Linked DNA regions of Colwellia sp. M166. Each later gene encodes a partner of the first gene's protein in a complex. Links are inferred from orthologs where the notes say so. Each region holds a gene or a part of one and is shown in the gene's direction. Other genes may lie near its edges.

The links.
Region 2: the proteins of uvrB (region 1) and uvrD are in contact, whole or in part, in a crystal structure (PDB 7EGT), measured with the Thermus thermophilus proteins. The link is inferred for Colwellia sp. M166 from one-to-one orthologs. Residues at the interface, in WP_096411307.1 of Thermus thermophilus: Glu23, Leu25, Arg26, Asp27, Gly28, Glu29, Arg30, Phe31, Arg55, Glu326, Asp327, Phe328, Glu379, Ser382, Gln383, His398, Gly400, Arg401; in WP_096412145.1 of Thermus thermophilus: His654, Arg656, Phe657, Gln666, Asp668, Glu669, Lys680, Arg681, Leu682, Ser683, Lys685, Tyr686, Ala687.

The regions. Positions count from the first base shown.
Region 1 is NZ_CP040755.1:4,288,161-4,304,593, forward strand. What follows is about bases 7,054-10,052. They hold uvrB (excinuclease ABC subunit UvrB), read left to right. Parts: upstream 7,054-7,552; coding sequence 7,553-9,553; downstream 9,554-10,052. Other genes in these bases: FGD67_RS19425 (MATE family efflux transporter), read left to right, coding at 7,054-7,553; FGD67_RS19435 (hypothetical protein), read right to left, coding at 9,636-9,848. Also shown: FGD67_RS19390 (DUF3570 domain-containing protein), read left to right, coding at 1-613; FGD67_RS19395 (FAD:protein FMN transferase), read left to right, coding at 771-1,673; FGD67_RS19400 (DUF3083 family protein), read right to left, coding at 1,741-2,889; FGD67_RS19405 (M28 family metallopeptidase), read left to right, coding at 3,139-4,773; more of FGD67_RS19425, read left to right, coding at 6,180-7,053; FGD67_RS19440 (glutathione peroxidase), read right to left, coding at 10,172-10,654; FGD67_RS19445 (NAD(P)-dependent oxidoreductase), read right to left, coding at 10,790-11,650; sbcB (exodeoxyribonuclease I), read right to left, coding at 11,954-13,417; FGD67_RS19455 (NF038104 family lipoprotein), read right to left, coding at 13,835-14,047; FGD67_RS19460 (DUF4153 domain-containing protein), read left to right, coding at 14,140-14,487; FGD67_RS19465 (hypothetical protein), read left to right, coding at 14,487-14,630; FGD67_RS19470 (hypothetical protein), read left to right, coding at 14,637-14,843; FGD67_RS19475 (hypothetical protein), read left to right, coding at 14,843-15,202; FGD67_RS19480 (polysaccharide lyase family 7 protein), read right to left, coding at 15,276-16,322. UniProt on the Escherichia coli protein: The UvrABC repair system catalyzes the recognition and processing of DNA lesions. A damage recognition complex composed of 2 UvrA and 2 UvrB subunits scans DNA for abnormalities.
Region 2 is NZ_CP040755.1:2,386,374-2,402,757, reverse strand. What follows is about bases 9,151-12,100. They hold uvrD (DNA helicase II), read left to right. Parts: upstream 9,151-9,513; coding sequence 9,514-11,688; downstream 11,689-12,100. Other genes in these bases: rarD (EamA family transporter RarD), read right to left, coding at 11,998-12,100; FGD67_RS10860 (HAD-IA family hydrolase), read left to right, coding at 9,151-9,371. In the rest of the region: fre (NAD(P)H-flavin reductase), read left to right, coding at 1-93; FGD67_RS10910 (DUF2982 domain-containing protein), read right to left, coding at 157-846; FGD67_RS10905 (ribosome alternative rescue factor ArfA), read left to right, coding at 1,007-1,210; FGD67_RS10900 (heme biosynthesis HemY N-terminal domain-containing protein), read right to left, coding at 1,274-2,461; FGD67_RS10895 (uroporphyrinogen-III C-methyltransferase), read right to left, coding at 2,461-3,837; hemC (hydroxymethylbilane synthase), read right to left, coding at 4,277-5,209; iron donor protein CyaY, read right to left, coding at 5,231-5,551; FGD67_RS10880 (lipoprotein), read left to right, coding at 5,662-5,832; lysA (diaminopimelate decarboxylase), read left to right, coding at 5,844-7,094; dapF (diaminopimelate epimerase), read left to right, coding at 7,112-7,942; FGD67_RS10865 (DUF484 family protein), read left to right, coding at 7,963-8,649; more of FGD67_RS10860, read left to right, coding at 8,661-9,150; more of rarD, read right to left, coding at 12,101-12,924; FGD67_RS10845 (thioesterase family protein), read right to left, coding at 13,021-13,476; DNA helicase RecQ, read left to right, coding at 13,605-15,404; FGD67_RS10835 (cytochrome c), read right to left, coding at 15,551-15,850; FGD67_RS10830 (DUF3630 family protein), read left to right, coding at 16,032-16,337. UniProt on the Escherichia coli protein: A helicase with DNA-dependent ATPase activity. Unwinds DNA duplexes with 3'-5' polarity. Translocates on single-stranded DNA with 3'-5' polarity. Initiates unwinding more efficiently from a nicked substrate than double-stranded DNA.

The DNA.
Region 1 (16,433 bases):
GCTAGGTTTTACTCAAGTGATAAACCGTAGAATGTTAATGCAGTTTAATTATTCTTATTCAACGGTTGATGGTTATTTAAGTGACCCTTTTAAAGTATTGAGTGTGCTCGACAGTAATGGTTATGCACAAGATTACCTTTATGAAAGTCGACCAGATAGCCGGGTTAAGCAAAGTTTATTTGCCCAAACCAAATACCACTTTGAGCAAAATGTAGTTGATGTTTCTTATCGCTATATGTGGGATGACTGGAAGTTAGACTCTCATACCATTGACTCAAGACTGCGAGTACCGTTAACGAGTACCAGTTACCTTGAGCCACATTTACGTTTCTATCAACAAAGTGCCGCTGATTTTTATCAGCCTTTTTTAACCCAATCAAGCCCTATGCCTATGTTTGCGAGCGCCGATTATCGTATTGGTGAAATGAGCGCGTACACGATTGGTTTGAAATATGGTATGAAGATGAGCGACGGTAATGATTTATCGTTTAGGTTGGAGTATTATCGTCAAAACCCTAAAAACTCAGGTTATCAAGTACCTGAAGTGCTTGAAAGTGCTGATTTATATGAAAGTGTTGACGCTATTATTGCGCAAGTAAGCTATTCATTTTAATCTCCATTTTAAAGTACTTTGTGCAAGGACGCACTTATAAGACCATTTCATCTAAATAAGTGAGTACTTAGCGTTATATGAGCGCCGAAAGGGCGATTTTTAAGGCTTAGCTGGATTGGTATAGACATTATGCTTAATAGATGCAATAGGACGTGATTTGCCGAAAACGATAAACAGACAAGTTAAAGTACTAGCAACGGAAGATGGTCATAACGTTCGTTTTGATGCCATGGCCAGCCCTTGTGAAGTAATTGTTGCAGGTAGTGATATAAAGCTAGCACAAACTTTAGGCCAACTTGTTGCTGATGAAGTTTGGCGTATTGAAGATAAATATTCACGCTATAAAGCAAGTAGTGTTTGTTCGGCTATTAATCATAGTAGCGGACAATCGCTAGCAATTGATCAAGAAACCTACGCTTTACTCAATTTTGCCGATACTTGTTATCAGCTGAGCGAAGGGGTCTTTGATATCACTTCTGGGGTACTTCGCAAAGTTTGGCAGTTTGACGGTAGCGATAATATTCCTAACACAGCAAGTGTGCAGAAAGCGCTTAAAAACATTGGTTGGCCAAAAGTACAGTTTGATCAACAGCAAATTATTTTACCGAAAAATATGGAGCTAGACTTTGGAGGTATTGGTAAAGAATATGCCGTTGATCGAGCGTTGCTTATCGCTAGTCAATCAACTTCGTTACCGGTACTGATCAATTTGGGCGGTGATTTAGCGGCGAATAAACCTCGTCAAGAGAATGTGCCATGGCAAGTAGGCATTGAACATCCAGGGTTTGTTGATCGTAAGCCCATGGTAGTAAGCTTACTTAAAGGTGCACTAGCAACCAGTGGCGATGCTAAGCGTTTTCTATTAAAAGCTACTGTGCGCTATAGTCATATTTTAAATGCGAAAACTGGTTGGCCTGTGGAACAAGCACCGCGCTCAATCACCGTTGTTGCACCGCAATGTATTCAGGCCGGAATTTTAGCAACATTAGCGTTAATGCAAGGGCAGAACGCAGAAGCATTTCTAACTGGTCAAGAAATTAAATTCTGGGCAATTCGATAACAGCATAAAAAACGCGCTATTAGCGCGTTTTTTATTTTTTAATCACATAGATACAAATGTTTCAACTTTATTCTTGATAAAAACCAATGTGTTGGTGGAAACGAACGGTTAACTCTTCTTTGTCGTTAATATATTTCAGCTTTTGAGCAATGGCATGTAAAGCAGACTCAATTTGCATTAAAAATTTACCATAACCGTGACTGGTTTTATCTTGCTCACTAGCAACAAAAATAAGCTGCATGCTATCAACAAGTTGATCGGCTACCCATTTGCAAACATAGCCACCATTGTTATTTTTAGGATTGTATCCCAACATGTAGAGCTCACCTTTAGCTACAGCCATTTCATCATCACTGCGGCGCACAATAGGTACTAAACCATTAGCGATAACAGCGCCATTATGAAGGTTATGTTTTTCAGCTGCATCGACAAAAGCGTCAGAAATAAAACTATATAGCGGGCTGTAATTTTCACCCTCACTATGATCTAATGGCACAATATTACGCAAGCGACGGTTAATCGGTAGATCAATAATCGCGTAAGTTAATTCATCAGTATTTTTTGGTAAAGCAATACCATCAGCAGCGTAGCGATTAGAGATACTACGAAGTTTATGCACTTGATTACCTTGTACACCTTTATCTTTGGCAAATAAATCGTAAGTTAAATGCTGATGATCGCTGATACGAACATCTTGAGTATCGAGCCCTGTTTGTTCAGTAAACTGAGTAATGGCTTGTACAACTTTTTGGTGGAATATTGCTGAGTTATGTCTGACATCATCACCGTTAGACAAAAACACCAAATGTATTTTATTGGCCATTTTTGTGGCATCAAAATAAGCATTTTGACTGTAATGGTAGTGAGAGTTATAAAGAAATAAAATTTGTTGTGCCGTTTGGGCGGTTAATTTTTCAGGGCTAAAGCGAATACGGGTAAACTTGTCGTTGGCAACAAACTGGCCACTTTCAATATCAAGCTGGTCATTAATTTTAAAAAATAGTGCAGAGAGCTTTTTATAAAAGGCTAAAAATGGTTGTTCACTCGTATGATCAATAGCACCGGCAACATTCTCGATTAATTTATCTGTAATAGTGAACTTAGCAAGTAAATATTGGTTTTCACGTGCTGAAGATGGGATATGAACTTTGTGCTGAACGCTTCTTTTACGAGATAGTGGCATAACAAGTAACTCATTGATTAAAAACGTTAGCATAGTAACAACATTCAATGTAGGCAAATATGATTTATATCAAAAAGTAAGCTCGCAACCTCAGCATATTTGTCTAATAAGCACTTCATTAGTATTGGCAAGCCAATAGAATAAATTACTTAAAAATATGGAGTGATTTATCTGTGGCTTATCTGTGATTTTTTGCCAATATAAATTTATTGCTTAGACCTACCTAATTTCCCCTGTATTTGTTTATAATCGTTGCATCACTCGTAACTTAAGAATAAAAATATGAAAAAAACCTTAGCTTTTACCTTACTTACCTCTGCTGTTTTATTTGGCTGTGGGTCTGAAAATGTTGTTAAAAGTAACAGTGCTGCAGATGTAACAGCGAGTTACAACAGCATTAATAAAGAACAACTCATCGAGCATATTAAAGTGCTGGCCTCTGATGAATTTGAAGGTCGTGCACCGTCGAGCAAAGGTGAAGAACTTACGCTTGATTATTTGACTAAACAGTTAACTGCGATAGGTTTCAAGCCAGGTAATGGCGAAAGCTTTTTACAAGCTGTACCTATGGTCTCTATTGAAGCGTCACCAGAAATGACCTTATCTATAGGTGGTAAAGATTATCAATATGGCCATGATATGGTTATGGGCTCTAGTCGCATTAGTGATTTCGAGCAACTTAAAGATTCTGAATTAGTCTTTGTGGGCTACGGTGTTAATGCGCCTGAGTATCAATGGAATGATTACGAAGGACTTGACGTTAAAGGAAAAACGGTTGTTATTTTAGTGAACGACCCAGGTTTTGCTACCAAAGATCCGGCATTATTTAATGGCAATGCCATGACTTATTACGGACGCTGGACATATAAATATGAAGAAGCGAGCCGTCAAGGTGCTGAAGGGGCGATCATTGTCCATGAAACTGCACCGGCATCATATGGTTGGTCAGTAGTAGAACATTCATGGACAGGTCCACAATTTGGTTTTGTTCGTGAAGATCTTAATAAAGGACGTGTTGCCGTCGAAGGTTGGGTTAATAATGAAGTTGCAAAAGAGCTTTTTGCAAAAGCAGGCTTAAACTTTGAAACGGCAAAAGCACAAGCTGCAAAAGGTAGTTATCATCTTGATATGGGGGATTTAACAGCTTCGGTAGCAGTAAAAAATACCGTCAAAAAGTCAACATCATATAACTTTATTGCCACTTTACCGGGCAGTACTAAACCTGACGAACATATTCTTTATACTGCCCATTGGGATCATTTAGGTAAAGATAGCAGCAAAGATGGCGACCAAATTTATAATGGTGCTGTTGATAATGCTTCAGGTACAGCTGCCCTTATTGAAGTTGCTGAAGCGTTCTCAAAGCTACCGGTGGCACCTGCTCGCTCAATCACTATTATGGCGGTAACAGCTGAAGAGCAAGGTTTACTCGGCTCTAAGTTTTATGCGGCAAATCCAGTGATCCCTGCGGCTAAAACGGTGGCCAACATTAATATGGATGCATTAAATGTTAATGGTCGTAGTAAAGATGTTTCCGTTTACGGTTTAGGTCAATCACAGCTTGATGATTACTTAACAGTAGCTGCTAAAAAACAAGGTCGCGTTATTTCAGGTGACCCTCGTCCAGCAGCCGGTATTTACTATCGTTCTGACCATTTTGCTTTCGCTAATATAGGTGTTCCAGCACTTTACGCTAAAAGTGGTAAAGAGCCAGTTGATGAAGCAACAAAAGCATTACGAGCGCTTTTAGATCCTATTTTAGCTAAGTGTTATCACAATGCATGTGATGAATATAATGAACAGTGGGACCTTTCTGGAGCTGTCGAAGATATGCAAGCTTTCTTTGAAATTGGTTATGAATTATCAAATGAAAATGTGTGGCCACAGTGGAGCAAAACTTCAGAGTTTAAACGCTAATTTTGTCAATACCGCAATAGCACGGTCAATCTAGAGCTTATTAAGCTTTTAGTGTTAATTATCAAAGCAGCAATGATGTAATTGCTGCTTTTTTTATGCCTGAACCGGAAAAACAGTTAATAAAAATAGGGATACACTGAATTTACAGAGGGCAGGTAGCTAAACAAACGCTTGTTTTGATAAGAGTACAGTCCGTTGCCCTAGCAACTGAGCGGTTGATACGTTTAGCAACTGAGCGGTTGATACGTTTAGCAATTGGGTTGGTTTCACTAAATTCTAGATGAAAAAAAACCTGCTAAAAAGCAGGTTTCTTCAATGTGGCTCCTCAACCTGGACTTGAACCAGGGACAAACGGATTAACAGTCCGTTGCTCTACCAACTGAGCTATTGAGGAATAAAAATTTTACTTCCTTTATCAAGGAAGAGAGCAAAGCTCTTAATGTGGCTCCTCAACCTGGACTTGAACCAGGGACAAACGGATTAACAGTCCGTTGCTCTACCAACTGAGCTATTGAGGAATTATTCTTTCTAATATAACCGCTGGTAATTAAATTACTAGCCATTACTTTTTAATTTGGCTTCTCAACCTGGACTTGAACCAGGGACAAACGCTGACATAATAACAGCACAGTCCGTTGCTTTACCAAGCAACATTGAAACCAATATATAAATTTGGCTCCTCAACCTGGACTTGAACCAGGGACAAACGCTGACATAATAACAGCACAGTCCGTTGCTTTACCAAGCAACATTGAAACCAATATATAAATTTGGCTCCTCAACCTGGACTTGAACCAGGGACAAACGGATTAACAGTCCGTTGCTCTACCAACTGAGCTATTGAGGAATTGTTTTGAAAGCCGCTATTGGCTAACGGGGCGGAATATTAAAGGCAGCTTGTCAGACTGTCAACACAAAACTTAGAAAAAAATCATTTTATTGACTGTTTGCTTAAATTGCAGGCAGTGTTGGGGAAAATCACTCATATTTTGCTGAATAAATACTCAGTGTTATTTTGAGGGGGATATAAACCATAGTTATCCACTTATTCTGTGGATAACTATGTGAGTTAAAGTGTAAGTTTACGTAATATGAACAGTAGAATGCGGCTTACAGCAAGGTGGACTTTTATTGTGCATGTTTCAAATTTTCTTTAATAACAGCTTGTTAGTAGCGTATTGTCGTGTTTATGACCATACTCGTGTGTTTTTTGTGCAAGAGTGATATTTGTCACGTTTGTTGTGTATTTCTTTGAACAACCAGCGAATTAAATTATTTGTTAACCAAGCATAATTTCTGAGAATGACATTATTCTGCTTCGAAATAAAATATTTACGTAGCGAGTCCTAGCACTATCTTTTACAATGGTTAAAGCATTCGCTTTATCAGCTATTTTGAAACTATTAATGACCGAAATTAAAAGAAACCGCCAAATTAATCTACTCAAAGATCCAGTTGCTCCAACGTTGAAGTTAATGACCATTCCGATGATCTACGGCATGATTTTATTGATGACCTTTAATCTTGTTGATACTTTTTTTGTTGGTTTATTAGGCACAGAGCCTTTAGCTGCCATAAGCTTTACTTTTCCTATTACCTTTACGGTTATTAGTTTAACTATTGGGTTAGGCATAGGAACTTCGGCTGTTATTGCCAAAGCACTGGGAAAAGGTGATAAAGAATCAGCAAAAAATTTAGCGACCAGTTCTTTATATTTAACGGCGATAATTGTTGGGCTTCTGGCAGTTGTAGGCTATTTGTATATTGATGAAACCTTTTTACTTTTGGGCGCAAGTGAAGCGTTGTTACCCTTAATTCATCAATATATGGATATTTGGTTTTTAGGTTGTATTTGTTTAATTGGTCCTATGATAGGTAATGCAGTTTTACGTGCCTCAGGAGATACCAAAACACCGAGTTTAATTATGGGCAGTGCAGGGTTGATAAACGCGGTATTAGACCCTATTTTGATTTTTGGTTTTGGCCCGGTACCTGCGATGGGAATTCAAGGTGCTGCTATTGCTACTTCAGTATCGTGGATATTTGGCTCAGGCTATGTGTTATATATTTTAGCGCTAAAAAGAGGCTTGATTCATACGCGCTTAATGACCATTAAAGACTTTATTAGCTCAGCACGTGGAATTTTGCACATAGGTTTGCCGGCGGCTGGCGCCAATATGTTAACCCCAGTGGCTGCTGCCGTACTTACCGCAATCGTGGCAAATTATGGCGCATCAGCGGTTGCTGCATTTGGTGTGGGTTCGAGAATTGAATCGATAGCTTGCTTAGTGGTACTGGCGCTGTCTATGACCTTACCACCTTTTATTAGCCAAAACTTAGGTGCCGGTAATATAAAGCGTGTTGAAGAAGGCTATAAAACATCAATTAAATTTGTTTTAGTTTGGCAGGTGTTTATTTATCTTATCTTAGTGTTAGCTGCGCCGTTTATTGCGCAAGTATTTTCTAAAGAGCAGGCGGTAGCTGATATTATTAAACTTTTTATTTGGATTTTACCTTTAGGCTATGGTTTTCAAGGGGTGATTATTTTAACAAACTCATCATTTAATGCCCTACATAAACCTATGGTGGCGCTTACGCTCAGCATTATTCGTTTATTTGTTTGCTATGTACCTTTGGCTTATGTCGGTAGTTTATGGTTTGGCTTAGAGGGATTTTTTATCGGCGCTTTACTTGGCAATGTTGTAATGGCAATGATTTCATATAACTTGTTTGATAAACAGTGTAAAAAAGACCGTCTACCGGAAGAGGTTGTTGTTTGATGAGAGCATTAAAAATACATTCTGATTATATCCCCAGTGGTGATCAACCTACGGCAATTGCTCAATTGCTTGACGGTATTGAATCAGGACTAGCGCATCAAACATTATTAGGCGTAACCGGCTCAGGTAAAACTTATACCATTGCCAATGTTATTGAAAAGCTCAATCGCCCAACTATGATGCTAGCACCTAATAAAACCTTGGCTGCGCAGCTTTATGGTGAGATGAAAGAGTTCTTTCCAAATAACGCCGTAGAATACTTTGTTTCATATTATGACTACTATCAGCCAGAAGCTTATGTACCAACAACGGATACCTTTATTGAAAAAGACGCCTCGGTAAACGAGCACATAGAGCAAATGCGTTTATCGGCTACTAAGTCATTATTAGAGCGCAGAGACGTTATTATTGTCGCGTCGGTTTCTGCTATTTACGGTTTAGGTGATCCGGATTCATATTTAAAAATGATGTTGCACATCAGTGTTGGTGACATTATTAACCAACGCGACATTTTAAGACGATTAGCTGAACTACAATATTCGCGTAATGACGTGGCATTTCAGCGAGCGACTTACCGCGTGCGTGGTGATGTGATTGATATATTTCCAGCAGAATCTGATCGTATGGCTTTACGTGTTGAGCTATTCGATGAAGAAATTGAACGGATTAGTGTTTTTGACCCATTAACGGGTGAAGTCGAGCGTACACTCGCGCGAGTCACGGTTTACCCGAAAACTCACTATGCAACACCGAGAGAAAAAATCCTTGCTGCGGTTGAAAATATAAAAATTGAATTAAAAGATAGATCCGCGCAATTAAAAGAAAACAATAAATTAGTAGAAGAACAGCGAATAGTCCAACGTACACAGTTTGATATTGAAATGATGACCGAACTTGGCTATTGCTCAGGCATAGAAAACTATTCTCGCTATTTATCAGGCCGAGGCGCTGGAGAAGCGCCACCAACCTTATTTGATTATTTACCCAGTGATGGTTTGTTAATTATTGATGAATCGCATGTTACTGTGCCGCAAATTGGCGCTATGTACAAAGGTGACCGTTCACGTAAAGAAAACTTAGTCGAGTACGGGTTTAGATTACCTTCTGCACTTGATAACCGTCCGATGAAGTTTGAAGAGTTTGAAGCCTTATCGCCACAAACCATATATGTATCTGCGACGCCAAGCCATTATGAAATTGAAAAGTCAGCGGGTGAAATTGCTGAACAGGTTGTTCGCCCTACAGGTTTACTTGATCCGCAAATTGAAGTTCGTCCGGTTGAAACCCAAGTTGATGATTTATTGTCTGAAATTCGCAAACGGGTAAAAATTAATGAACGCGTATTAGCGACGACATTAACCAAACGAATGGCGGAAGATTTAACCGATTACTTAGATGAACACCAAGTAAAAACGCGCTACTTACATTCGGACGTTGATACGGTAGAACGAGTCGAAATTATTCGTGACTTTCGTTTAGGCAAGTTTGATGTGCTGGTTGGCATTAACTTATTACGTGAAGGTTTAGATATGCCAGAAGTGTCTTTAGTTGCTATTCTGGACGCCGATAAAGAAGGTTTTTTACGCTCAGAACGCTCGCTTATTCAAACCATAGGACGAGCAGCGCGTAATATAAACGGACGAGCAATTTTGTATGCAGGACGCATTACCGGCTCAATGCGTAAAGCGATTGACGAAACTGACCGTCGTCGTGAGAAACAACATCAATATAATCTTGATAATAATATTACGCCACGCGGCGTTAAACGTATTATTGCTGATGTGATGGATCTTGATGGTGGTAAAACACGGGCTGCAGCGGCATTAAAAGCGGCAGAGCCGGAAGGTAAATATGATTTGCTAACCACGAAAGAGATTGATACTAAGGTACAAGAATTAGAAAACATGATGTTTAATCATGCCCAAAATTTAGAATTTGAGCTAGCGGCTTCAGTACGCGATGAAATTAAACAACTACGTGAGCAACAGTTGGTTAGCTAGTCTAGGGAATTAACTTTACAAAGTATAGCTAACACTTAATGACATTCGCTAGCGTTAAAAAGTGTTAGCACAAGCTAGATATTTATTTTATTTCAAACATCATATATCGATTAATAATTCCGGCGACTTCGTCGGAGTTACAATGTTTTAAACGGCTAACATCACTAATGATTTTATCTTGAATATCAACAGGAAAAAGCATTAACTGCTCTAGGTATAAATGAGCATGGGTTTCATTATTGCTGTTAATTAGTTCAATTAAGCGATCTGCATGGTTTTTCCAAATAACACTCATACAAGCTCTCCACCAATGTAATTACCCTAAATGAATGTAAACAACTTAGGGAAGTATGGTGACAATACTAAATATACTTTGTCACTACTCTAAGTTTAGAGTATGGGGCGCCAGTCTTTATACATATTAGGAATTAAAATTACTTGTTGGGAATCAAGTAATCTAAACCTGAAACATATTGTGATGAGCTTTAAAGTAAAAAGTGTGGTTTTGTCTGCTTAGCATTACTCACTACGGTGAGTAACAAAACCGTTTATCAATGGTGTGTTACTCAATTGTATATTAATTGCCGTTTTGTTTGAACACTGAAGATGCAAAGGTGATTAAAGTATTGCGGCGATATCATTGGCAATGTCGGCCGGTTTAGTTGTTGGACTATAACGCTTTATTACCTCACCTTGATTATTAACCAAGAACTTGGTGAAATTCCATTTAATACTTTTACTGCCTAAAATGCCAGGCGCCTGAGTTTTTAAATGTTGGTATAGCGGGTGTGCGTTGTTGCCATTAACTTCAATTTTACTAAACAGCTCGAATGAAATATTAAAGTTCAGATCACAAAACTTTTTAATCTCACTATTTTCAGCTTTTTCCTGTTTACCAAATTGGTTACAAGGGAAAGCTAATATTTCAAAGTTTTTGTCTTTATATTCTTGGTATAAAGTTTCTAACCCAGCATATTGTGGTGTAAATCCACAAGCACTTGCCGTATTGACGATCAGTAATGTTTTACCTTTATATTTAGTAAAATCAATGGTTTCATTTTTATAATTAGTCGCACCAAACGTGTAAATTTTATTTGTCATTATCGTTAACTGGTCGGATCAATGTTAAAAACAGCATAAGGTAAATGCGTGAGATTAACAAGATTCACGCACTAGAATTATTATTCCATGGTTGCTGGTTGCTGGTTGCTAAGTCTATAGCGACGTGGCTTTTTGCTATAGGCGTGTCAGTAAACTTGAAGTGTCCCAACGACTGCCGCCATTTTTTTGTACATCAGCATAGAATTGATCAACGAGTGCGGTTAATGGCAGTGTAGAGCCGTTGTTTTTGGCTTCGCTCAATGCAATATCAAGATCTTTTCTCATCCAGTCGACAGCGAAACCAAAATCATATTCGCCTTTTATCATGGTTTTATGGCGATTATCCATTTGCCAAGAGCCTGCTGCACCTTGACTAATAACTTCAACGACTTGCTCGCAATCTAATCCTGCGTTTTTACCAAAATGTAAAGCTTCAGCTAAGCCTTGAACAACACCGGCAATACAAATTTGGTTCATCATTTTAGCTAATTGTCCACTACCGGCCGGGCCAAGTAATTTGCTAAATTTTGCATAGGGTTGCATTGCGCTTTCAGCAAGGGCGTATATATTTTTTTCACCGCCCACCATAATGGTTAACTGGCCATTAACGGCACCGGCTTCGCCGCCTGAAACAGGAGCATCGAGAAAAGCTAAATCAATAGCCGCCGCTTTTTGCGCTAGTTCACGGGCAACACTTGCTGATGCCGTTGTATGATCAACCAAAATAGCTTTTGCTTTCATGCCTGCAAATGCACCATTTGGTCCTAATACAACTTGACGTAGGTCGTCGTCATTACCGACACAGACAAAAACAATGTCGCTATCTTTTACTGCTTTGGCCGGAGTACTCGCCATAGCACCGCCATATTGTTTAACCCAATTTTCAGCTTTATTTTGGCTGCGATTATATACGGTGACTTGATAGCCAGCATTCTGTAAATGACCCGCCATTGGAAAGCCCATAACACCTAAGCCAATAAAAGATACTTTGTTCATATTGTTCAATCTACTACAGTTTATGTTGTTAATATTTATAGCATATATTCAATCACTTTTGCTCAAATATAGTCGCTTGTGGCAGATAAATTTTATTCGTGACTTAAGGTGTAATAAACCTTAGTAAGGTTGAAATGTTTTGGGATATTAAGTTACTTGTAGCTATGCCTAACTATGTCTAGTAATGAATTACGACAAGTAACTAGGCATATTATTTTACTGAAGTAGGGTGGATAATAAGTGTTTTCAGTGATGAGAGGTACAGTGTTGAGTACCTCCCATATCAGCAATCGTCTGTTGAGGTTATTTATTGATATATTCAAATAATGCTTTCAACAATTGCATTTTTTCGGTGTTGTTCTCATATTCAAATGCCAAGTTCTCTAACTTCATCATGAACTCATCTGCGCTCAATAAGCCTTTACTACCATGTTGAATACGATTTTGACAATGTGCTTGCCATTTTTTTTGCTCACTATCGGTTAAGGTTAATGGGAAATTTCGTGCCCGATAACTAAACAATAGCGTACTTAAACGCTCATCTTGAAACTGAAAAGGGTGTGTGCCTAATTGCTCTGGTGGTAGCTGGTGTAATATATCCATTTGTGCTTTATCGCTATGAGAGAAAAACTTGCCACCATAGAGCGCAAACTCTGCTTCAACGGGTTCATCACCAAAGTCACTCTCAGCAAACACATCGGTTAACTTATCTCTAAGCTCTGCATGTTGTTTTAAGCGTTTTAAGTTATTTAAACAAAGCTCACGCGGGATCGCTAAGCGTTCAGCGTTTTCAGGTAACAATGTTTTTGCCGGCGCAACCACAGGGCATTTGTTCAAGTGAATTAACTTAACCGGGATCGGTAACTCGTCTGCTGCTAAGTCGTCATAACGGGTATATAAACGTGCTTTGATTTCTTCGCTCGATAACTCAAATAACGGCGTAGGATCACGTGCCAAATCAACCGTAATAACCGCATTTTTGTTTATTGGATGATAACAAACCGGCGCAAACCAACTTGTGCAACCATGCGCAGAAGACACTTTACTTGAGGTATGAACAATCGGTGTCATATTATAAACATCAATTAATTCAGCTACTTGTTTTTTGTTTTTTAAGTTGAAAATAAAGTCATATAGCTTAGGTTGCTTTTCTTTTATCAACTTTGCCATTGCGATGGTGGCGTAAACATCACTCATTGCATCATGGGCAGCTTCATGGCTAATACCATTAGCCTTTGTTAGCAACTCTAAACGAAAACTTACCACTTGTTCGCCATCGCGTTCAACCGTTGGCCACTCAATACCTTCTGGTCGCAAGGCATAGCAAGCCCTGACCATATCGATAATATCCCAACGGCTGTTACCATTTTGCCATTCACGTGCATACGGGTCGTAAAAATTGCGATGAAATAAGTAACGTGTCACTTCATCGTCAAAGCGAATACTGTTATAACCGGCAACACAAGTGTCAGGTTGAGAAAATAAACCATGAATACGATCAGCAAATTCTGCCTCTGTTAACCCCTCGCGTAATGCTTTTTGTGGTGTAATGCCTGTGACTAAACAGGCCTCGGGTTGCGGCAGATAATCTTGTGGCGGCTGACAATAAAACATCTCAGGCTCACCAATAATATTTAAATCAAGATCGGTTCTAATACCGGCAAACTGTGATGGCTTGTCAAATTTTGGCGATATACCCCATGTCTCATAATCGTGCCACAAAATACTAGGTTGTCCGTTGGTGTTCACTGGTGTTTTATTATTCATGATTTTTATTGATTAACATCCATGGAATAGATCTATGCTAATCGCGGACTTTACCAGATAACGTATTAATAATCCAAGGCAAGCAAAAAACATTAAATAGGTCAGATACGACAGTGGTGGCGAAAATAGCCATGGGTATTTTCTGGCGATGTAATTATCGGTAATACTTCCCTATGAAGGATATAGAGTAAAAGTTGTCATGACTTCTATTTTACGTTATCAGGGGGACTTGATAAGTTGTTCTGCAGATAAGCTTCTTCATTAGTGCTGGCTCTACAAAAGGAAAAGCAGTTTGGCAATACCGCTTTAAATTCAATAAAATGACCATAGGATAATAATAGGGCATTACCCTAAGGTCTCAATTAAAGGTGTAATAGATAAGCTTGTTGAGTTGAAAGCTTAAATATATTTACTCGTCTAACCTTCTCCGTTGTCGTTACCATTGTCTTCTGTTTGTTCATCATCGTCGTCATCCATAATATCTGGAGTAACGGCATCGACAACGTCGATAGCTCCACCAATAGCTGTTGTAGTGACACCTACCGCGGTAGATACAACAGTAACCGCAATGCAGCCAGATAAGCTAAAAACAACGTATAGCAACAAAAAGCCTTGTGCAATTTTATTCAAAGTAAAGTTTCCAAATAAATAAGTATTTAATTACGCAGAATACGCTAATTTAATGCTGAATCAATCGTTGTTTTAGTGCCATACTCCAAACCTTGATTAAATTTTTGCTACCAGCATTAACCGTTGTTTCTTTAGGGTTTTTAGCCACACTGCCTTTTACCGGCTTAGACACGCTTTGGCAAACCGGTACCGGAAGCATGTTAGTCATGTGGCTTCAGGCGTTAACGCTATTTTTTGTCAATACGGTTTATCAAGATGCTTCACATGAACGTCCTTACCATCATATTTTGCACCGATTAATTTTTATTGGTGTTGCGGTACTACCTATTTATAGCCTTATTTCATTGTATGGAAATTGGCTTCGTATTGACCAGTATGGCTTAACGGTTGACCGTTGTTGGGCTGTGCTTATTTGTGTTTTACTGGCGTCGGGTATTTAGTGGGCATTATTAAGCAACGAGATGCTTGGTTAGAGATACTCAGTACAGTGAATATATCTATGGGAATTGTCGTGCTGGTATTTATGCTACTGGTTAACTCACCACTGCTCAATTTTCAAAGCATTGCTGCAGCTAGTCAATGATCAAGGTTGCATGATGGCAAAATATCTTATGATAAGTTTGATTATCAATATTTTGATCACTCATTAGGTCGACAAGGCAATTTGGCGTTACAAGAGCTAAAAACAGAGTTGATAGTTTCCGCACCTGAAAAAGCCGTGATGATCGATAGAATGTTTATTAATCATGAAAACATAGCCGAAGATGATTTAACGCTGAATATTTCAATAAGTTAGTGACTTATTGGCCTAATAAAAGTGATTTTCCAGAGGCGTTAATTCAGGAGGTTTATGGTGATAAACTTAAAAATGAATGGGCTACTTATCGAGGTAATAACTATTACTTTATCGGCCAAGATTTAAATGCTGATAGTGAATTAGACTATATTGTTATTGAAGAAAATAATTATTCTACTTCCGCTACTCTTTGGTTTTTAGAGGACAATCAGTGGCAGCCACAATATATGCAAACGAGCAACCCAAACGATAGTAAGTTTATAAAAGACTTTCTATTAAATAATGATGTTGAAGTAAGTCAGCCTAGATGGCAGAACTTAAAAATAGGTGACTTAATTTTTAGATCGGCGTTAGATTAAAATCAAAGCTGTCATTATGTAGCAAAGGCATTATCTACGTTAGATAATGCCTTTGTTAGCTGTTTCTTTGTTGCTAGTTTTTTGTCGCTGTTTCGCTCAATGTCAGTACTGAGAATGATACGCTAGTATAATCGCCGTTTGCTTTGTCTATTGCCCAATCACCCGTACCGGCACAGCCCGCATACCAAATGCCATCAGCATCTTTGGTTGAGCATTGGTTATAAGCTCCGGCTTTAAAATAGAGCCAATCACCGCTGTAACCTGCGCTGTTATCCTTTTCATCTAGCTTGCCATAAGCATCGATATTATTTGAAAGATCAATATCATAGCTAACAGTGTTTTTATCTTTTTGAGTAAATGTTAGTTTCATGAGATTGCCAACAACGTTTATCGTGTAGCTAAATTCTTCACCTAGCGCGATACCTGAATTTTTTGGATCATTTGGGTTTTCCCAAGTGTTACCCCAAATAGGGTAAGCGATGTCAGTTCTATCGGGGTTATCTTTAGCTAGGTTGCGTTCATAGGTCCAAAACACAGACCCTGTATTGTGATTTGGCCATTTTTTGTAATAAATTTTTATCGGTTCATTGCCCCAGCCAAAACCCTTGCCTTGTGCAATAACTTCTTTATCTTTTCCGGCATGAATTTGTCCAACTACCACAGAATAAGCCGGTTTTTTCGGATGTTTGGCGCTTTTAGCAACATGGTTTACTTTTAAGGTTGCGTCTAATCTGCCACCTATTTGATTAAAGTAAGCCGCATCTGGATGTGCAGCAATAGCAAAATTGTTGCCGTATGATTTAGTACCAATTGAGGTGTCTAATCCACGGATCATTTGTCTTAATTCGCTACGGGTGTTAGATGATGCCTGTGTTGTTACCGCTTTATTCGGTGAGGTGAATACAATCTCACCATTGGCATCAATATAGAAAAAATCAGGGTTTTGATAACTTTGTAATGCCTTAGTGTCGATATCATCAGCCTTACCATTGTTATCTCGGTCTAACGGAATAGTGATTTTCCAATGCGAGAGATCAAATTTTCCAGCAGGAACATTAGATGTACTCGCACAGCCGGTTATCAGCAAAGCAAGGGAAAGGGTAGATACAGCTTTAAACATAAAGCACTCCTGTATATTAATTTTATTTATCGTTGTTATTTATCGTGTTTAGTTATTAACAGCTTTAGGCAATTAGCGTTAAATTAAACGTTATCGTTTATGAAAAAATAG
Region 2 (16,384 bases), 1.9 Mb from region 1 along the record:
CGATTTGAAATGGTTGCGGCTGTTCGACAAGACTTCGTTGAGCAAGGGGCTCTAGTTGAGCATATGTATGCGGATGCATTTGCTTTTATTTAAACGAAAAAATCATCATAGTTAAACAGGAGCGGAGCATATTATTGTTGCGCTTTTTTTATGCATTTATGGGGTATTAATCTTAGCGGTCTTTGCTTGTGTTAAGTAGCGATTGGCTAGGGCAACAAACTCATCAATTGAAGCATTTAAATTATTCGCTGAGATAAATATGTGTGCACCGAGCGCATGATTTAACATGTCACTATGATGGAGAAAAGCGGCTAATGGTCCTTTTATCACTTCGCCATCAGCTAATACGTAGGGTTCAAAATTTAATATCCCTTGTTCAAAAGTTAGCAACTGATGTTTAATGCAGTAGTGAATAAGCGGCTTTTGCTCGTGGATCATGCGGTTTGCTAATCGTAAGGACACATGCTTCGCTATTGCATCTATCGATACTAGTTTGATACCGACGTAATTGAGTTCATCACGTGTTATACCAACAGTATTAGTGACTGAGTGTATATTACGAATTTGCTGCCAGTGAAACTGCCAACGACCGTGACGATGATGGAAAGTTAAGCTTTCAGGCGTCATTATCAAACTATAGGCAGGCTCTGCTAGTTTGAGTAAACCGATAAAAATAGTCACTAAGCAAGCGAGCACCATAAAAAGTAAAGGGAAGCGTGCTAATTGCCAATAATAGCTACACAGCCAAGCGACAATAACTAAAGCGATAATACCTGTTAAGGTAATGAATAAACCATGATGACGGGCAATGGCTTTAATTCTGATTGTTTGATCAGTAGTTGTCATAAATTTTGCGATTAAAATTCGTTAGTTCAATAGTGTCGAATGAGATAAATTTAATATTTGTGCATAATTTTTTTATTAGTATATACTCTGCGCGTTTTTGTGATGAAGCAATAAATTTGTCATCATTGGTATAACATAAACCAACTGAAAGGTGTGTAAAATGAGCAAAAGTAAAGTAAAAAAACACCAGCAAAAGCAAGGTGCTTGTGAATTAGGTCGAGGTGTTATTAAAGATAATTTTTTAGCGGCAGTAGTAAGGTCAAAATTATTTAAACAGCAAATAATTAACGCTAAGAAAGGTAAGGGATCTTTTCAACGAAAGCAAAAACATAAAGGACAAGAGTCCTATTTAATAGCGGCTTAAATATTATTATCTAATCGCTATTAAATAGGGCTTTGTGCTTATTGTTTTTAGAACGTATAAGTTTTATGCGTGAATTTTTCTCAGTACTTGATTGGCTTTATCTAGCTGACCTTGTTGTTCAAGTACTTGAGAAAAAGCCAGTAAATCTATTTTATCGTATTGTTTTTCTTCAAGGTTCACTAAGCTATTAAAAGCTTTTTCAGCCAGTGACCATTGTTGTGACGTTGTGGCAAAATGAGCAACTAACGATAGCCAAAGAGCATTGTGTGGCTCGTTATGTAAATGCTTTTGTGCGGCGGCCATCAAACTATCTGGCTGAGCAATAGGTAAGGTTCTTATTGCTGATAGTAAGGAGGTATTAGTGCCTTTTTTTATTATTGGTAGTAATAATTTAGCTAAAGGTTGGTGTATTTGGTTTTCAGCTAAAACCTGACAATAAGCAAGCACGATTGTTTCTGATTGTTTGTCTTTTTTGGGCAACTGTTGCCAGAACGCCATTAACGCCTCATTATCTTGTTGCTTAATTCGGTCATTAAAAGCGCCGTAAAATGCTTGTTGTTGCCATAAGGTAATGGTTTCATTCGTGATACTTTTTTGTTTTTTAGCCGCATTAAGCTGTTTAATAACATAATCAAAGCGCTGTTCAATTAAGCTTAATGCTACTTCTAATGATAACAGTCGTGCATCATGACCAATATGTTTATGGTGTTCATCAATAACCTTTCGTGCTTGAGCATAATTTTGCTGACCGATCAGTAATTTTATTTTAATTAATACTGCTTCTAATCCTGCGGTTTTTAGGGTGTTAGATTTTTGCTCAAGTAAAGCTAAATAATGGTCAGTATTTGGCCTTAATGCTTGCTTTTGTGCGGCATCGGCGGCAATAAGGTAAGCAATATGTTCAAAAGAGGAGGCTTCAGCTGACTTAGCAAGTAAATGTTCCGCTTGTTTGTAGTCACCTAACACATAGGCTGCAATACCTTTGTTGAGATCTCTGACGGCTTTGCGACGGCTGGCAAAGGCGATTTTGTTCCAAGCTGCAAAACTAAAATTTAGCCCGCCACGGAAAAACTTCAACACCATAAGCAAAGCGACAAAGCTGAGTATCAACATTATACTTGCTGTTACTACGGTTGACTCTATGGTTAAATCGCCCATAGCAATCAAGATATAACCTTTTTCTCCAATCAATACCGGACTAAGAGCAACGGCAGTAAGAAATAACAGTACTACTACTAATAATCGTTTCATTATACGCCCTCTTGCTGCTCAATTTTTGTTGGCTCAATCACTGGTGCCTTTTTGTCAGATAATATCTGGCGTAGCGCTTTTAATGCGGCGAGATCATTTGGATACGCTACGTTGATAGTTTCATTTTTTAAGCCATCGAGTACTTTGAAAAAGTTTTGATTTGTTTGGTGTGACATATCAAAATAGTCATTAAGCCAGCTTTGTATGTCATCAAGCGATTGACGATAGATATCACTATTCGCTTGACTAGCTGCCCAAGTAGCGGTTTGTAGTTTGAGACTCAAGTTTTCTCTTAAGTTTTGTTGAAACTGTGGTGACATTAAAGGTTCAACATTACCCGCTCTGCGGTTAACGGTGATGAAATCAGCAATAAATTTACGCCATGTTTTAGTTAGGTTAGCTTGCCAGTCACTGACATTTTCGGTTAATTCAAGACTACTCTCTGTGTCACTATTGTCAGGAACATTGACCATGGCTAGTGGTAACTGCTTGATTTGTTGGTCAAGTGCCATTAACTTTAAAATAACTTCATCGGTTTTTAGTGCGGGCAATAATTGTAACTTAGCAATGTCTTGTTGAATGGTCTGGCGTAGTACTAAAAATTGCGGATCGTTAAGTTCTTGTATACGTAAATCAGCATCATTAAGTAAACTAATGGCAGTGCTGGTGTTTTTTTCTAACCACAGACTTCTTGCTGCTACTCGGATGAGGTACTCAGCTTCTTCTAACAGCCAGTCACTTGGTTGCTTCTGACGTAAACTTGCCATTTGTTGCTGCTGTTGTTTTTGCAGTTCGATAATACTATTTGCAGTACTTCGTTCGATACTAGTTTTTAGATCTTTAAGTTGGGCATTATGTGCTTGCTGCTGCTGCGTCAATTTTTGTGCTAACTGCTGTGTAACTTGCCCTTGGCTTAACTGTAATTGTTTTTGTAGTTCGGTACTGAGTTGTTGACTAAATTGCGCTTTTTGCAATTCATTCCAGTAGTAATGTCCGGCACTGGCAGCGATAGCTAATAAGGCAATAATGATTGCTAAAATCGCGAGTTTTGAAACTTTATGCTTAGGTGAATTACTTTTTTTAGTTGCTTTAGTGTTCGCTGTGGTTGATGTTGTCGAAGCAGAATTTTTCACTGTTGCTGTGCTCTTATCTTGATTTTTATCTATTGATGATGTGGTTTGGCTTGTGTTTTTTGAAGTGTCAGAGCTTTTCCCTGAAGCATGATCATTTTTTGCTGATTCTTCATTCGATGGCTCTAAAAGCGTTGAGCTAATATCAATTGAAGTTGATATATCAGTTTGCTGATTTGTATTGCTGCTGATAGCTGATGTTTTATTCTCAGGCTTAGTTTGCTCTGGGTCTTTTTTATCGCTCATGAACTGATCCTATCTCACATGTTGGTGTCAGGGATATTGAATATATTCGCTTATATTTATTGTTTGCGTTCGTCATACGTTAACTTGCAAAAATCATAAACATTTAGCTTGCCAGTAAGCGTGCGAATATTGTATTAAGTTTACTATGATTTTCAATAAAGCGTTACTAGGGCCTATTTTTCAAATCCAACAGTGCTATAAACTAAAACATCAATAAGCCCGAATGCTTAAGATACAATTTATCTGGCGTTGATACCATGTTTTGATGAATGCAGTTGGCTATTTCATTAAAAGTATCGATAATTTTCGCAATATTCGCCATGGTACTGTATCGCGCAGGTATTATTTTTATGCAAAATGTTTGGCAGTAGCTTAGGTTGGTCTGTTATTGCCGATAAAATCGTGGCTGCGTTCTATTTTTAGAACGCAGCTGATTTATTTAAGCTTGTTGGTATACCTGACGGAGAATTTTATCGGCACCTTTAGCTAATAAATCCTCTGCTAATTGGTTGCCTAACTGCTCCGCATCATCAAACTTGCCGCGAACTTCACCGGTGAGTATTTCACTACCATCAACAGCGCCGACTAAACCTCGCAAATGAAGTTCTTGACCGTTAAGTACAGCATAGCTACCAATAGGAACCTGACAGCCACCTTCAAGTGCACGATTCATTGCCCGTTCGGCGATAACCCGAATACGCGTTTCTTCACAGCCAAGAGGCGCTAATAGCGCTTTAATTGTCGCATCATCAGTACGACATTCAATACCAACCGCACCTTGGCCATTTGCCGGTAGCATGACTTCTGCAGCAATATACTCGCGAATACGCTCAGGCATTTCTAAACGAATCAGGCCTGCTGAAGCCAGTATGATGGCGTCATACTCGCCATTATCTAACTTTTTAAGACGGGTATTGACGTTACCACGCAAATCGCGAATATCTAAATCTGGACGCATGGCTTTAATTTGGCATTGACGACGTAAACTTGAAGTTCCAACAACAGCACCTTGCGGTAACTCAGCTAAACTATTGATGGTATTAGAAACAAAAGCATCACGAGGGTCTTCACGTGGACAAATAATTTCTAAACCTAAGCCTTCAGGAAACTCTACTGGTACATCTTTCATTGAATGCACGGCAATATCGGCACGATTTTCTAGCATCGCCACTTCAAGCTCTTTGACAAACAAACCTTTGCCGCCAACTTTGGCTAGCGGTGTATCGAGAATGATATCGCCTTTGGTGGTCATCGGCACAAGTTCAACATTGATGCCCGGGTGAAAGTGTTCAAGTTGTGCTTTTACATACTCTGCTTGCCACAGTGCCAGTGCGCTTTTTCGCGTTGCAATACGTACGGTTTGTTGCGTCATTTCAATTACCTTATTTAATGTTTATTGCGCAGAGAGGACAATGCTTTCTTCTGCTTGTTTGCTGGCGGCATCAGATAAAAACTGCCACAGTTCTCCGCCGCCGCGCTTATCAACCCACTGTTCATTTTCAAAATGAAAGTGATGACCGTTAAATTTCGTTGCTACCCAAATTTCGTGTAAGGGTGCTTGCTTGTTAATGATGATCTTACTGTTATTCTTAAATGTTAGGGTTAATAAGCCGCCAACACCTTCGTAATCGATATCGCAGCCGCAATCTTCGATGGCTTCTTCTACTGCAAGTAAGATATCATCAGCAGCTAAATTGTATTGACTATCATTCATTAATCGTTCCTTTTTACCTGAGCTTTATGATTCTTTCATCTTTGCTTGGTAATTATTGGTCATGGGATTATAAAACGTCTATCATGGGAAAAAAATCGAATAAATCAATTATGCATAAACAAATTGTAATTATTTTCATCAGTTTGCTTAGTTTGGCAACCATAACAGGCTGTGGCATTAAAGGTCCTTTATACCAAACTCCTGAGCAACAGCAAGAGAACTTAGCAAAAACAAGTGAAGAAACTGATAAAAGTATGGATAAAACCAGTTTAGAACAGTAGGGGCAACGGCATTGGACTTCTTCAATCGTAAACAGCATTCATTATACGCCGAGCAATGTCAGGTCGCTGAATTAGCAAAGCAATACGGTACACCACTCTATATTTATTCTCGTGCGACTATTGAGCGCCACTGGCATGCTTTTGACCAAGCGGCAGGCGAGCGTCCGCATCTTGTTTGTTATGCAGTAAAAGCTAACAGTAATATTGCAGTGCTTAATGTGATGGCGCGCCTAGGCTCTGGCTTTGATATTGTCTCCAAAGGTGAGTTGATGCGGGTCATTGAGGCCGGTGGCGATCCGAAAAAAGTGGTATTTTCTGGGGTGGGTAAAACCTCAGATGAAATTGCTTTTGCGCTTAATCTGGGTATTTATTGTTTCAATGTTGAATCACCAGCAGAGTTAGAGCGTATTCAAGCTGTCGCTGAAAAGCTTGATAAAATTGCGCCAATTTCTCTTCGGGTTAATCCTGATGTTGACGCGGGTACACACCCTTATATTTCGACCGGCTTAAAAGAAAATAAATTTGGCATTGGCATTGAGCAAGCTCCAGAGTTATATCAACATGCGACGACCTTATCGCATATTAATATTCAAGGTGTTGATTGTCATATTGGTTCACAGCTAACCGAAGTATTGCCGTTTTTAGATGCCCTTGATCGGGTATTAAAGCTAGTTGACCAATTAGCTGAGCAAGGTATTGTGCTTTCACATATTGATGTCGGTGGTGGTTTAGGCGTTTGTTATGATGATGAAAAGCCGCCGCACCCGAATGAATATGCCAAAGCTATTGCTGAAAAATTAGTCGGTCGAGCGCTGACACTTATTTATGAGCCTGGTAGAGCGGTAATGGCGAATGCCGGTATTTTGGTGACCGAAGTTGAATACCTAAAAACCAGTGAAGAACGCAATTTTGCTATCGTTGATGCGGCAATGAACGATTTGATCAGGCCGGCGCTGTATCAAGCATGGCAAGCTATTATTCCGGTTGAACAACGTGATGATGTGGCTAGTGCACAATACGATGTGGTTGGCCCAATATGTGAAACCGGAGATTTTCTTGGTAAAGACCGCACATTGGCGATACGTTCTGGCGACCTACTTGCAATACGCAGTGCTGGTGCTTATGGCTTTACCATGAGTTCTAATTATAATAGCCGACCACGTGCCGCTGAGGTGATGGTGGACGGAAGCGAAAGTTACTTGATAAGACAACGTGAAGCGTTAAGCCAATTATGGCAAGGCGAAAGCTTATTACCTTTGTAGTGTGAGATTAGGCATAGATGTTAGTAAATTTTTCTAAAATGCACGGTTTAGGTAACGATTTTCTCGTGCTCGACAATGTGACCCAAAATGTTTATTTGTCGAATGAACAAATTAAGCAATTGGCTGACCGAAATTTTGGAGTTGGCTTCGATCAAGTGCTGGTTGTTGAACCGCCATATGACCCTGACTTGGACTTTCATTATCGCATTTTTAATGCTGATGGCAGTGAAGTTGGGCAATGCGGTAATGGTGCGCGCTGTTTTGCAAAGTTTGTCCGCTTAAAAAGTTTAACCAATAAACATAAAATTAAGGTGTCAACGCAATCAGGTAAAATGACGCTATTTATTGAACGAGATGGCAACGTTTCTGTCAACATGCCGGTACCGCTATTTGAGCCGAGTAAAATTCCTTTTAATGCGCAAAAAGAAGAAGGTACTTATATTTTGCGTAGTGAAGATGAGACGGTACTTTGTGGCGTTGTGTCCATGGGTAACCCTCACTGTGTTTTGACGGTTGATGATGTAAAAAAGGCACCGGTAGCAAAGTTGGGCGCAGCATTGTCTCTGCATGAACGTTTTCCGCAACAAGCCAATATTAGTTTTATGGAAGTGGTTTCACCTGAATATATTAAACTACGTGTCTATGAGCGTGGTGCTGCTGAAACCTTGGCTTGTGGTAGCGGGGCTTGCGCCGCCGTTGTTGTTGGTCAAATGCAAAAAAAACTCAATCGACAAGTGTTAGTTGATTTACCTGGTGGTCAATTGAAAATCTTTTGGAAGGGCCCCGGCAATTCAGTAAAAATGACGGGCCCCGCCGTACATGTTTTCGACGGTCAAATAAACCTATAAAGCAAGATAAAAGTAAAGCTATGCAATCAAATGATCAAAATCTTATGTCGACTGACGATATAAAACTAACCGATGAATTAATCGTTAGTTACCTGCAACAGCACCCTGAATTTTTTAACCGTCAAGCTGAACTTGTTAGCAGTTTAAGGCTGCCAGACCATCAGCGTGGCACGATCTCTTTAGTCGAGCGGCAATTATCACAACAACGACAAAAAATTCATAATTTAGAAGAAGAAATTACGCAATTAATGGTGATTGCTAATCAGAATGAACAACTATTTGCATTGTATAGTGATCTCTATTTACGTTTATTAGACTGTACTGCTGCGACTGAGTTATTGGATTGTTTGCATCAAGCAACTACGCAGTTGTTGTCATTAGACTCATTGAAGCTATGGTTAGTCAAGCCAACAGACGTTCAGCACAGCTCTTTGATCATTAACGACTGTCGTGAAATCATTGAAAATAGATTAAGTAAAGAGCAATACTATTTCGGTCGTTTACAACAAAGTGAACAAGAATTGATTTTTTCTCAGCCGACGAGCGGTTCGGTGGTGTTAGTGCGATTAACTCACCTAGAAGAAGATCTTGGATTTTTAGCCATTAGTAGCCAAGATGCTGAGCATTTTGATCCGCGTATGGATACCTTACTATTAGGGCAATTTAAAAAACTGGTAGCAAAACTACTTTACCAACAGCTTTATTAGGTCATTTTATTGTGAGATTTTATCGGCGCCTACAGCCTTTTCATGCTATTAGTTTTGATTTAGACGATACGCTCTACAGTAATCAACCGATCATGTTGGCGACCGATACAAAAATGGTTCGTTATTTTAAAGATATTTTTAATGCTCAATCATCTGCTTTTGATTTTCGTTTTTGGTGGCCCTTTCGACAGCAAGCGCTACTGCTTGCACCAGAATTAAAGCATGATGTTGGTCTACTGCGACAAAAAAGCTACTTTTTAGGTGCATTGTCGCTTGGCTTGACTGATGCTGAGGCGGCAATGTTTGCGGATAATGCGCTAGATTACTTTGTTGAACAACGTAGTAACTTTACTCTGCCGCAGCATACCCATGATTTTCTTGGTTATCTTAAAACTAAAATGCCGTTAGTTGCGATTACCAATGGTAATGTTGATACCGATAAAATAGGTATTGCTCAGTATTTTACTCATCACTTCCATGCCTCAATTGAAAATAAATTAAAACCTGACCGCGATATGTTTGATAAAGCCTGTCTGGCGTTACATCTAGCTCCTGAGCAGCTACTACATGTTGGCGATTGTGGGAAAAATGATGTGTTTGGTGCGATCAATGCCGGTTGCCAAACGGCTTGGTTAAATCCGTATCAAGTAGGTAAAGCATTAAAGGTTTTACCTACTATTGCACTTGATAATGTCGAGCAATTAACAAAAATAGTTTCATAGGCCATTGTCTTTTAAACCTTTAGTGCTTTTCTCTTGGTCAGAATGTAAAAGTGTTTATTGAATGCTTTTCCAATTGCATTATCAAAATAGCGCTTAACTTGCTATTATAGCGCTATATTTTTGTTATTGATTTTACCTTTCTATGGATGTTTCTGAATTACTTGATTCGTTGAACGACAAGCAGCGAGATGTTGTGGCAGCGCCTTTACAAAATATGTTAGTGCTTGCTGGTGCAGGTAGTGGTAAAACGCGAGTTTTAGTACAACGTATTGCTTGGTTAATGAAAGTTGAGCATGCATCACCTCATAGTATTTTAGCGGTTACTTTTACCAATAAAGCAGCGGCTGAGATGCGCGCCCGTGTTGAGCAAACCGTTGATGGTAATGTGCACGGCATGTGGGTAGGAACTTTCCATGGTTTAGCACATCGCTTATTGCGCATGCACTTTCAAGAAGCGAAATTACCACAAAGCTTCCAAGTACTTGATTCCGACGATCAACTTCGTATGGTTAAGCGTATTGTGCGCTCGTTAGAGCTTGATGAAAAGCGCTGGCCAGCCAAGCAGTTTCTTTGGTATATCAATGGCAAAAAAGATGAAGGTTTACGACCACAGCATATTGATACCCAATTTGATGTCACAGAAGAAACTTTTGTTAAAGTTTATCGAGTTTATCAAGACACCTGTGATCGTGCTGGATTAGTCGATTTTGCTGAATTATTACTAAGGGCTCATGAGCTTTGGCTTAATAATCCTGAATTATTGCAACACTATCAACAGCGTTTTGCCCATGTTTTAGTTGATGAGTTTCAAGATACCAATGCTATTCAGTATGCGTGGTTAAACTTGCTCGGCAAGAAAAGTGGCAACGTGATGATTGTTGGTGATGATGACCAATCTATCTATGGCTGGCGTGGTGCAAAAATTGAGAATATTCAACGCTTTTTACAGGACTTTGATGGCGCACAAACCATTAAGCTTGAGCAAAACTATCGTTCAACCGCTAATATTCTTAATGCCGCCAACCAATTAATTGGCAACAATAGCAACCGCCTTGGTAAAGACTTGTGGACTGACGGTGATGCCGGAGAGAAAATCTCCATCTATACCGCATTTAATGAGATTGACGAAGCGCGTTTTATTGCTGGACGTATCACCGAATGGCGAAAAAAAGACGGCTCATTGGATAATGTCGCTATTTTATATCGTAGTAATGCTCAGTCACGACTGATGGAAGAAGCATTAATTCAAGCAAAACTGCCTTATAAAATTTATGGCGGTTTACGATTTTTTGAGCGTCAAGAAATCAAAGATGCCCTTGCTTACTTACGTTTATTAAACAATCGTGACGACGACGCTGCCTTTGAACGTGTGATTAACACACCAACACGTGGCATTGGTAATCAAACATTGAGCTTAGTACGCGATGCAGCGAGAAGCTTAGAATGCACTTTGTGGCAAGCCTGTCAGCAGATGATGAAAAATGAACAACTTAAAGGCCGTAGCGCTAAAGTTATTCAACAATTCATTAATGTCATTGACCAGTTAGAAGATGATTCAAATAGCCTGAACCTTGATCAACAAGCAAACTATGTTATTCAACACTCAGGTTTAAAAGCAATGTACCAAGCCGAAAAAGGTGAACGTGCAGAAGCGAGAATAGAGAACTTAAATGAGCTAGTTACCGCTTGTCAGACCTTTGAAGTCGATCCTGAACTTGAAGAAGAACAAAGTCCATTGACCGCGTTTTTGACTCACGCTGCATTAGAGTCAGGTGAATCACAAGCTGACGAACATGAATCAGCTGTGCAATTAATGACTATGCATTCAGCGAAAGGTTTAGAGTTTCCATTAGTCTTTATTGCTGGTTTGGAAGAAGGTATGTTTCCTTCGCAGCAGTCAGTTGAAGATATTAGTCGCTTAGAAGAAGAGCGTCGCTTGTGCTACGTCGGTATGACACGTGCCATGCAAAAATTATATTTATGTCATGCAGAAAGTCGTCGCTTGTATGGTCAAGAGAAAAACCATAAAGCTAGCCGATTTTTACGGGAGTTACCTGAAGAGTGCATCGAGGAAGTTCGCTTACAAAGCCAAGTAAGTAGGCCAAAAACTAAAGGTCGATTCTCATCAACAATCACTTTAGAGAGTTTTGGTAACTCAGGCTTTAAATTAGGCCAAAATGTTCGACATAAAAAGTTTGGCGATGGCGTGGTATTGAACTATGAAGGTAGTGGTCCACAAAGTCGTATTCAAGTTAATTTTGCTGATGTAGGCTGCAAGTGGCTCGTGGTTGCCTATGCTAACTTGGAAACACTGTAAGCAAGTAATTAATAACTAAGGGTTTTAATGTCAAAACTGCTTGTTGAGTTACTTAATTAAATCAGGTGGTTTGTTTGGCAGATGTTGGGGCCTTGTTACCACTGGTGAGAATGAATTTTGCCCGTCAGCATTGCTTATACTTTTTCCAATACGAATAATTGAGCAACTACTTACTCGAATATATAATTTCAGCTTACGGCAAGTGTCATCTATTTTACTGTTAACAGTCCCTAAGACTTTAAAAATATCGATAAGCTGTCACGTATAGCTCTTAAAGTTCTTAGGTTACAAATGAGAAAAAACTGTTTTTTATTCTACTTTTGCTGTCTGGTGATAATTTTTTGCCGCTCGTTTTCTGGCTTTTATTGAGTCAAAGCTAAATATTGCTAATGCAGTCCAAATGCAGGCAAACGTGATCATTTTAGCAAAATATAACGGTTCTTGATAATAAAATGTCGCCAGAATAAACATGATGCTAGGGCCAATATATTGAAAGAAGCCCAAAGCGGATAGCGTCATACGTTTTGTTGCAGCAGAAAAGCAGAGTAAGGGCGCTGTGGTAACAATGCCGGCACAGATCAATAGCATGTTTAATGATAGTTCATTGTCAAACATATTAGCGGTGCTGGTTTTTAAAAATACTAACCAATAAATCAGTGCTATTGGTAGCATCATCAGTGATTCTATCAGTAAGCCGACAAAAGAGTCTAAAGGCAGTTGTTTACGTAATAAGCCATAAATACCGAAAGTGGCTGCTAATGCTAAAGATATTATCGGCAGTGAGCCCATCATAAAGAGCTGAATAATAACGCCAACAAACGCTAACCCTACGGCAAAGAGCTGCCAAGGTCGTAAGCGTTCACCTAAAAATATCACCCCTAATGCAACACTAAAAAGCGGATTAATATAATAGCCTAAGCTAGCATCTAACAAGTGGTCATTGTTAACTGCCCAAATAAACATAAACCAATTTACGGCTAAAAATGTTGCTGAAATAGTCAGCCGTAACACTATTTTAGGTTGTGTAATAGTATCAATAAAGTAACGCGATCTTTTGGTAAGCAGCACAACAAAGGTTAGTAATACCGTTGACCATACAACACGGTGCACAAGGATTTCATCGGCATTAATATGATCTATGAGCTTAAAATATAACGGGGCAATGCCCCACATGGTATAGGCGCATATAGCACTAATAATACCAGCGCGTAAGGCTGCTTTTTCAGGTGTTGGCATGGAATAAGTTTGATAGCTAAGATTGGATAAGAGCGTTAATAATAGCACTAATCATTTCAACAACCCATTGAGATGTTAGAAATATTTGGGTTAATTTTACCCCACCATGTAAGTGCCAGTACCAAAAGCAATATGATCGCCTTTTTCGTTATGCATTTCCATGCGGGCAACAGCAACCTTACTACCACTGCGAATGATTTTGGCCGTTGCCATAAAGTTTTCACCACGCCCCGGTCTTAAAAAATCAGTACGTAAATCAATGGTACTTAAGCGACTTAGGCTTCGCGCAATTATTTCTGGTGTTAATTCAGGTAGCTGAGATAGCATATTTGCTGCGGCTACCACGCCGCCAACAAGATCTAGCGCTGATGCAGTGACACCGCCATGGAGAATTCTTTGTTCAGGGTTACCAATAAGCTTGTCGTGCCAAACAATACTGACGGCAGATTCTTCGCTATCAAATTTTGTCACTTCTAGCCCCAATAATCGATTAAAAGGCATTGCTTGGCTCCAATATTGAGCTAGCTGCTGAAACGATTCTTCATGTGTCATAAACTTTCCTGTTAGGTCGAGTGAGATAAAAGAATAACAATAATTGCCGTTATATTGAAAATAAATCTCCGCACTAAGGTCTTACTGCGCTAAAATGTCGGCTGATTTCATCTACTGAAGATTCTCTCTTGCAAGCCACTTCCCCTACGACATTAACTGAAGCCCTTAAACATCATTTTGGTTATCAAACGTTTCGTCCTGGGCAAGAAGAAATTATTAATTATGCACTTCAGGGACGAGATAGCTTAGTCTTAATGCCTACAGGTGGCGGAAAATCAATGTGCTACCAGTTGCCTGCTACCTTGATGACGGGGGTTACTATTGTTGTTTCGCCATTAATTGCCTTGATGAAAGATCAGGTAGATGGCTTAGTAAGGCAAGGAATTTCAGCCGCTTATGTTAACTCTTCACTCGATGCCGATACCATTAATGATATTTTTAGGCGCTTAGGTCAAGGTGAAATAAAATTACTGTATGTTGCTCCTGAGCGATTAAAAAACTATTACTTTTTGCAAGGTTTATCACACCTTGATGTCAGTCTTTTTGCCATTGATGAAGCACATTGTATATCGCAATGGGGACATGATTTTAGACCTGCGTATACCCAATTACATCTGTTAAAACAAAACTTCCCGCATGTGCCGGTGATGGCACTAACAGCAACGGCTGATGTCACCACACGTCGAGATATGTTACAACAATTGGCCTTGCATGACCCCTACATTCATCTTGATAGCTTTGATCGGCCCAATATTCGCTTTACCTTAGCCGATAAATATCAAGGTGAACAGCAAACCATTGGCTATATCAAAAAGCGTAAAGATGAGTGTGGCATTATCTATTGTAATAGTCGTTGGCAGGTTGAAAAATTAGCTAAGCGCTTAGCTGAAGCGGGTATTAATTGTTCCGCTTATCATGCCGGCTTAGAAGCAGAAATCCGTAATATTATTCAAGATAAATTTGCGAAAGATGATATACAAATTGTTGTTGCGACCGTAGCGTTTGGGCTTGGGATTAATAAGTCTAATGTGCGCTTTGTGATTCATTATGAGCCCCCTAGAACCTTGGAGTCGTACTATCAAGAGATAGGGCGAGCGGGCCGCGATGGTTTACCTGCAGAAGCACTTTTTCTTTATGATGAAAAAGATGTTGAACGTATCAATAAGCGTATTGCTGACGGTGAAAATGAACAACGGGTCAATGTTGAATTACAACGCTTTCAGGCGTTACGAGGTTTTGTGGAGGCGCAAACTTGTCGACGCCGAGTTGTGCTGAATTATTTTGCCGAATTTACCGAGCAAAGTTGCGGTAACTGTGATATTTGCTTAGATCCACCTAGCCAGTTTGATGCCACACAAGCGGCGCAAAAAGTGCTTTCTTGTGTCTATCGTATTGAAGGTAATGGCGATATAGAGCATGTGGTTGCTGTTTTACGCGCGGAGCTGAATGACAAAATTATCCAACTCAACCATGATAAAGTTTCAACCTTTGGTATCGGAAAAGATAAAACGCCGGGTTATTGGTTTTCAATCGTGCGGCAATTAATACATTTAGGCTATTTACAGCAAGATATCGCTGCTCAGTCAAACTTATGCTTAACGCAAGCGGCTGGTAGTATTTTGAAAGGCCTTCAACCGTTGATGCTTGCGGCTCCTCGCTTACAAAAGGCCAGTTACTGGCAACGCAATAAACGTGAGAAAGTTTATGACCGAGCCTTATTCTCTAAGTTAAGATCATTACGTAAAGAGATTGCCAAACTTGAAGATATCGCACCCTTTATTGTTTTTAATGATGCGACTTTAGCCGAGCTGGCACGGATAAAACCTTTAACATCACGACAAATGCTCAATGTCAGTGGCATTGGTGATACTAAACTTGCTCGTTATGGTGAGCCATTTTTGTCCTTGATTAAACAGCACCAGAGCTAGATGAAGTTTACTTTTGAGTTAGACATCGCTTACTTACTGTTTGTTGAATTACAGCGACAAAAAAAGCGCATTAAAGCGCTTTTTAGATGCAGTACAGTAGAGTAAAATCATAAAATTTTGAAAATGCTACTATACAAAAAGTCTAATTACTTGAGACTTGCGTAGTAAGCAGCAATGTTAGCAACATCTTCATCAGATAATGCCATAGCCATTGGAGCCATTACTGGATCTTTACGGTTGCCCGATTTAAAATCTTTTAATTGCTTGGCAATGTAAGCTTCTTTTTGACCGGCAAGGTTAGGGTACATAGGAACAGCAGAAACACCTGCAGCACCGTGACACGCTGCACACATTGCAGTTTTTGATTTACCGGCAGCTGCGTCGCCAGCGAAAACAGGTGAAGCCATCATAACAGTAGCGGCAACAGCTAAAGTAAGTTTTTTCATAAATATAATCTCTCTTTGGTAAACAATATTAAAGGATCCTCAATTGATTATATGTAAAAAGTAAACTGTTGTCGTTGCTTTTTTTAGGATCATGCCAGTATGAAAAATTATCTATTACTTTGTTGCGCTAGCACAAGTTTTAAACAATTAATTAGCCCTAATCTAGATTAAGTAGAGCCCTATGTTGACAAAAAACGCTATAAAAATAACCGATATTGAGGAAGTTAACTCAAGGGTATTACAGTTCCAATTTAATGTTGAATGGACAATGGATAATACGGCAGTCATTATTGACTATCTTGTGCAAATGATTGCTGCAAAAGTAATGGAAACAATACAAGGTGCGGATCTTCACTGTGTAAGAATACACTATGGTGTCAGTGAATTTTTATTGAACTTCGAAGAATACAGTCACTCTTGTTGGTTAGAGTGCGCTACAGAGCAAGATATTCTAGGTTTAAGTGAAATTAAACTAATTCTATCATAGTCTTATAAGACTTATTTAATGGGTTTATACCTTGATGCTCAGCCATT